Regions from separate parts of the Microbacterium sp. TW_SC_2 genome, predicted to be linked through region 2. Evidence: riboswitches for the same ligand, from Rfam matches in the RefSeq annotation. Region 2 holds a riboswitch; the other holds the start of a gene.
What was found. Region 2 has a riboswitch for thiamine pyrophosphate ahead of ACWA14_RS14370 (ECF transporter S component). Riboswitches for the same ligand answer to the same signal wherever they lie in the genome.
Positions count from the first base shown of each region.

Region 1: it holds a riboswitch for thiamine pyrophosphate, as region 2 does, so the genes downstream of both, thiM (hydroxyethylthiazole kinase) here and ACWA14_RS14370 (ECF transporter S component) in region 2, are expected to answer to the same signal.

Region 1 is NZ_CM143952.1:2,116,768-2,119,822, reverse strand. Features, by position in the region: gene pheT (phenylalanine--tRNA ligase subunit beta) at 1-122, shown strand, start outside; gene ACWA14_RS10040 (DUF402 domain-containing protein) at 171-896, shown strand; gene ACWA14_RS10035 (NAD-dependent epimerase/dehydratase family protein) at 944-1,915, shown strand; TPP riboswitch at 1,970-2,063, shown strand; gene thiM (hydroxyethylthiazole kinase) at 2,054-2,899, shown strand; gene ACWA14_RS10025 (bifunctional hydroxymethylpyrimidine kinase/phosphomethylpyrimidine kinase) at 2,896-3,055, shown strand, end outside.
Region 2 is NZ_CM143952.1:2,957,657-2,960,711, forward strand. Features, by position in the region: gene ACWA14_RS14365 (ABC transporter ATP-binding protein) at 1-1,254, opposite strand, end outside; gene ACWA14_RS14370 (ECF transporter S component) at 1,251-1,913, opposite strand; TPP riboswitch at 1,904-2,015, opposite strand; gene ACWA14_RS14375 (D-alanyl-D-alanine carboxypeptidase family protein) at 2,098-3,055, shown strand, end outside.

The DNA.
Region 1 (3,055 bases), 840 kb from region 2:
TCACGTTCGCCCTGCGCTTCCGCGCCGCGGATCGCACGCTCACCGCGGCCGAGGCGACCGAGGCCAAGCTCGCAGGAGTCGCCGTGGCGGCCGAACGGTTCGACGCCTCACTGCGCGACTGACGCGACATCCTCCCGTGCGGGGGCGGTCGCCGGGGGTAGCGTGACGGGATGAGCATCCTCCCTCACGCCACTCCGGCGGCCGTCCCCGACGACGCGCGCTGGTTGGGCGAGGCGCCGTTCCTCGCGTCCGGTGCGCAGATCGACTGGCACTACCGCAAGCCGGGATGGCAGCCCGGAGAGCCATCGACCATCACGCCGATGCGCGTCGTGCGCGATGACGAGCGTGGACTCGTGGCATGGCTCGCGCCGGGGACGCTGCAGGAGGCACAGGGCGCCGCCGACGGCAGGCGCGTGCGCACGGTGCCGCTCGAGCGGCGTTGGCTCGAACAGCGCACGCGCATCGTGGAGGAGTGGTGGGGGAACGGCATCCTGCGCATCGCCCCCGCGGGAGCCGCATGGTCGGTCTGGCTCTTCTGGAGCGAGACGGCCGGCGACGACTGGGAGTTCGCCGGGTGGTATATGAACCTCGAGAACGCCCACCTGCGCACCGATCACGACACGTACACCTCCGACCACATCCTCGACGTCGAGATCGATGCCGACGGTGGCGTGCATCTGAAGGACGAGGACGAGGTCGTCGCCGCGATCGAGCAGGGCCGGCTGAGTCGGGAGCAGGCCGCGCGGATCGAGCGACACGCGGATGCCGCGATCGCCGCGTTCCATGACGGGCACTGGGCGTTCGACGAGGAGTGGCGGCGATGGCGGCCCGACCCGCGCTGGACCGTGCCGCGCCTGGCCGGCCTCGACGACCTCACCACGTCGGGGCACCGCTGACAGCGAACGCGCTGGGCTCCCGATCGGGATCATGGTGACATTGCCTGATGACGGATGTGCTGATTCTCGGCGGGACGGGCTGGCTTTCGGGGCGGATCGCCGGGCAGTGGATCGAACAGGGTGCCGCGGTGACCTGTCTCGCACGCGGCGCTCGTCCGGTGCCCGAGGGGGCCGTGCTGGTGCAAGGCGACCGCGACCGGCCCGATGCCTACGACGAGGTGCACCGGGAGTGGGATCACGTCGTGGACATCTCCTCGCAGGCCGAGCACGTCGGTGCGGCGCTCGAGGCGCTGGGTGCCGAGGCCGCGCGCTGGACATACGTGTCGTCGATGTCGGTGTACTCCGACGACGTCACCGTGGGAGCAGATGAATCCGCTCCCACGCACCCGCCCGCTCGGCCCGGAGACGAGTACGACTACGGCGCCCAGAAGGCCGCAGGGGAAGAGCGGGTGCGGCGGCTGGGGGATCGAGCGCTCCTCATCCGCCCCGGCTTGATCGTCGGCGACGGCGATCCGAGCGATCGCTTCGGCTACTGGGCTGCCGCGTTCGCCCGCGCGGGAAGCGGTCCGGTGCTCGTCCCGCCGCGGGAGGGACGGAGCACCCAGGTGATCGACGTCGACGATCTCGCGGCCTACGCGGTGTCCTCCTCCCTCGCCGCGATGCACGGAGCGGTGAACGCGATCGGGCACCGTCATCCGCTCGCAGACGTCCTCGAGGCCGTTCGTGCGGCCTCCGGGCACACCGGCGAGATCGTGGAAGCCGACGAGCAGTGGCTGCTCGACCACGGCGTGGCGTACTGGGCGGGTGAACGCTCCCTCCCGCTCTGGCTGCCGGCGGACATGACGGGGTTCATGACGCGCTCGCAGTCCGCGTATCAGGAGAGCGGCGGGGTGCTGCGGCCCCTGAGCGAGACGATCGCCCGCGTCGTCGCGGACGAACGTCGCCGGGGCATCGATCGCGAGCGACGAGCGGGACTGACCCGTGCGGACGAGCTCGCCCTGCTCGCCGCGCACCCCTGAGCCGCGCGAGCGGAGGGTCGCCGAACCGATGACCGCCCTCTCGCTAGACTGCGACCGAGTGACACGGGGTGCCGCGACCGCGGCTGAGAACAGACCCGTCGAACCTGATCTAGTTCGTACTAGCGAAGGGATGTCGCAATGAGCGATCGTCTGCGTCCATCGTCCGATTCCGTCGTCGCGGCTGCCGCGTCGCTGCTGCACAGCGTGCGGGAGAAGCCCCCTCTCACGCACTGCCTGACGAATGCGGTGGTGACGGGCTTCACCGCGAACGTGCTGCTCGCGGTCGGCGCCGCGCCCGCGATGGTCGACATCGTGGGTGAGGCCGAGATGTTCGCCGGGGTCGCATCGGGCGTTCTGCTCAACCTCGGCACCCCCACACCGGAACAGCGTGCCGCGAGCGTGGAGGCCGCCGTGGGCGCGAATGCCGCGGGGACACCGTGGGTGCTCGATCCGGTCGCGATCGGTGCACTTCCCCTCCGCACGGCCCTCGCCGCGGCGCTCGCGGCGCTGCGTCCGACCGCGATCCGGGGCAACGCCTCGGAGATCCTCGCGCTCGCCGGTCTCAGCAGGGGCGGGCGGGGCGTCGATGCCACAGACGGCACCGAGAGCGCCGCGGACGCCGCAGCTCTCCTCGCCGCACGGCACGGCAGCGTGGTCGCGGTCTCGGGACCGATCGACCTGATCACCGACGGGACGCGGGTGATCCGCATCGCGAACGGCGACCCGCTGCTGACCCTCGTCACCGGGGGAGGCTGCGCGCTGGGAGCGGTCATGGCGGCGTTCCTCGGCGCGGCGCGGGACACGGAGGTGGCGTCCCTCGACGCGGTCGCCGCGGCATCCCTCGTCTACACGATCGCCGCCGAGCGTGCCGCGGCCGTGTCGTCCGGCCCCGGCAGCTTCGCGGTCGCCCTGCTGGATGCGCTCGCCGCCGTACAGCCCGGCGACCTCGCCGGCGCCGCACGCGTGGAGCTGAGTGCACGATGATCGCCGACCTCTCGCTCTATCTGGTCACCGATCCCGACCTGTGCGGTGACCGCGGCGTCGTCGAGACGGTGCGACAGGCGGTGGACGGGGGAGTGCGCATCGTCCAGCTGCGCGACAAGGGCGCGTCCGATGCGGAGGTCGAGGCGCAGCTCCTCG
Region 2 (3,055 bases):
CGAGAGCCGCCGCTTCTGCCCTCCCGAGAGCGTGAAAGGGTTGGCGAGCGCGAGCGCGGTGAGGCCGAGGCGATCGAGGAGCTCGTCGACGACGGCATCCGTCCGCGTCTGCGCCCAGCCGAGCGCCCGCGGGCCGACGGCGAGTTCGTCGCGCAGCGTCTGCGTGAGGAACTGATGCTCCGGATCCTGGAAGACCATCCCGATGCGGGTGAGCAGCTCGCGGGAAGACCAGCGGATGGGGCGCACGCCCTTGCGGCCCGCGAGTTCGGGGGCCGCCTGCACCTCGCCCGCGTGCTCGGGGATGAGTCCGGCCAGCGTGAGCGCGAGCGTCGACTTGCCCGCGCCGTTGGGTCCGGTGATGACGGTCGCGTTCGCGCGGGGCACGTGCAGCGTGAGCCCGGTCTGCACCGCCGCGCCGGGTTCCCGCGCGATCGCGAGATCGGAGGCCGAGAGCACGTCGGATGCCGCCACCTGCTCCAGCACCGGCAGATCGATCTCGCGGTCGGGAACCCACACCCCGGCATCGGCGAGGGCGTCGCCGTGCTCGGCGAACACGCGCTCCGGGGCGCCGTCGGCGAGGAGTCCGCCGTCGGCGGCGAGCACGATCACGCGCGTCATGAGGTCGACCCAGATCGGAGTGCGGTGCTCGACGACGATCAGGGTCGCGCCGGTCGACGCGACGGCCCGTTCGACGCTCGCGCGCACCTCGCGCACCCCCTCCGGGTCGAGGTTCGCGGTCGGCTCGTCGAGCAGCAGCAGCCCTGGTCGCATCGCCAGGACCCCCGCGAGCACGAGACGCTGCTTCTGCCCACCCGAGAGGGCCTTCGTCGCGCGCTGCAGGGGGACGTCGAGGCCGACCGCATCCAGGGCCTCGGCGACGCGACCGGGGATCTCGGATGCCGCGACGCCGAGGTTCTCGCACCCGAACGCGACGTCATCACCGACCTTCGACAGCACGATCCCGGCATCCGGATCCTGCAGCACGAGGCCGACCTGCCCGCGCCGCGACTCGGGGGCCGCACCGTCGATGCGCAGCGAGCCCGAGCGGACGCCCTCGTCGTCATCCCCGAGCACGCCCGCCAGCCCCGCGAGGAGCGTCGACTTGCCGGCACCCGAGGCACCCAGCAGCAGGACCCGCTCGCCCGGCTCGATCGTGAACGTGACGTCGGCGACCGCCGGGCGCTTCCGTCCGGCGTACCGCCAGCCCCAGCCCGCAGCCTGCACGCGGGCCGGGGCGGCGACGGACACGCTCAGACCTCGCGCACGTGCTCTCGCCCGACGGCGAAGCGGTTGAGCGCCCCCGTCACCGCGAGGGCGCGCACGAGCAGCCACCCGACGACGCCGGCGAGGATCGCCCCGGAGATGACGACGCTGACCAGGTAGATCGTGTTGAACTCGAACGACTTCAGGATGTTGGGCGAACTGCCGTAGAACAGCTCGAACACCCAGGCGGCCACGGCCGCGCCGACGCCGGCGAGGGCGGCGACCGCGATCCCGAAGCGACGGTAGAAGAAGAGCGCGAAGATGATCTCGGCGCCCAGCCCCTGCACGATGCCGGAGAGGACGGTCGAGATCCCCCAGACGTTGCCGATCAGCATCGACACGATGGCGGCGACGAGCTCGACCACCAGTGCCGCACCGGGCTTGCGGATCACGAGCCCGCCCACCACGCCGCCGAGCAGCCAGATCCCGACGGCGATGCCGCCGAGTCCGGGGGTCAGCGCGTCGGCGGCACCGAACCAGGCGTAGCCGATCGTGTTCCACCCCCAGAAGACCAGGCCGATCGCGACGCCGAGCACGGCGGCCACGACGATGTCGACGACGCGCCAGCGCCAGAGCTGCGGATTGCCGAATCCCCGGTGCGTGGCGGAGACCGCCGGGTCCGTGGGGGATGTGGACGTGGATGTACTCATCGGAACTCCTCCCTGCGCTGGCATGACCCAGATCAGGTTCGACGGTCGAAGCGCGATTCGCTCCCTCTCAGCCCGGCTCGCCGGACTCCCGTGGTTGTACAGACGATCCTAGCGAGTCCCGTGCCCGCGCGTGTCGCGACGACGGTGGGCGGCGGCGGGGCGGGGGATTCGGTAACTTAGGCGAGTGACTGCTCCCGACTCTCCCGAGGCGCCCCCGGCGGATGCCGTCGAGGCGGCGGAGTCCGAGACCGCGGAGAACGAGGTCGTCGATCCCGAGGTCGTGCCCCCGGAGACCGCGGATCCGGTCACGCCCACGGAGCCGGTGGCGTCCGCATCCGAGACCACCCTGCGATGGGCCGATCCGACCGCCATCCTCACTGTGCCCGATGCCGAATGGGCCGACGAGAACGAGCCTGCCACGGCGCTGACGTGGGTCGACGTGGCCGCGGTCGGCGCGCACTCTCCGGTCGCCTCACTCGACCGCGTGGACGAGCGAGACGCCGCGGTGCCGCTCCTGCGCGAGGCGCGGCTGCGCCCCGTGATCGCGCGCCCGCCGATCCTGGTCCCCCTCAGCATCCTCGCGGGTCTCGTCGCCTCCTACTGCGGAACGGCGCTGCTGTGGCCGCTGCATGAGGTCAGCCCGACCGTCAGCGCGGTCGAGTTCGCGACCGTCCCCGCACCGGCGGCCACCATGACCTGGCCGGCGCAGGGCGCGGCGGGCGTGGGCATCGCCGGCATGGGCACCGTCGCGTCCACGACGGAGCCGATGAGTATCGCCAGCATCACCAAGGTCGTCAGCAGCCTGATGGTGCTCGATCGGATGCCGTTGTCCCTCGGCGAGCAGGGCCCGGAGTTCTCGTTCACCTTCCAGGACAGCCTCGACTATTGGTCGTACCGCCGCGCAGACCAGTCGGCACTCGACGTGCCCGTCGGCGGGGTGCTGACGGAGTACCAGATGCTGCAGGGGACGCTCCTCGGGTCGGCGAACAACTACATCGATCGACTCGTGTCCGACATCTGGGGGTCCGAACGGGAGTTCGCGCGCGCTGCCGAGGAGTACTTGAGCGCACGCGGACTCGAGGGCGTCACGATCATGTCTCCCTCGGGCTTCGACGAGCGCAACGTCGCGACGCCCGAGGCAC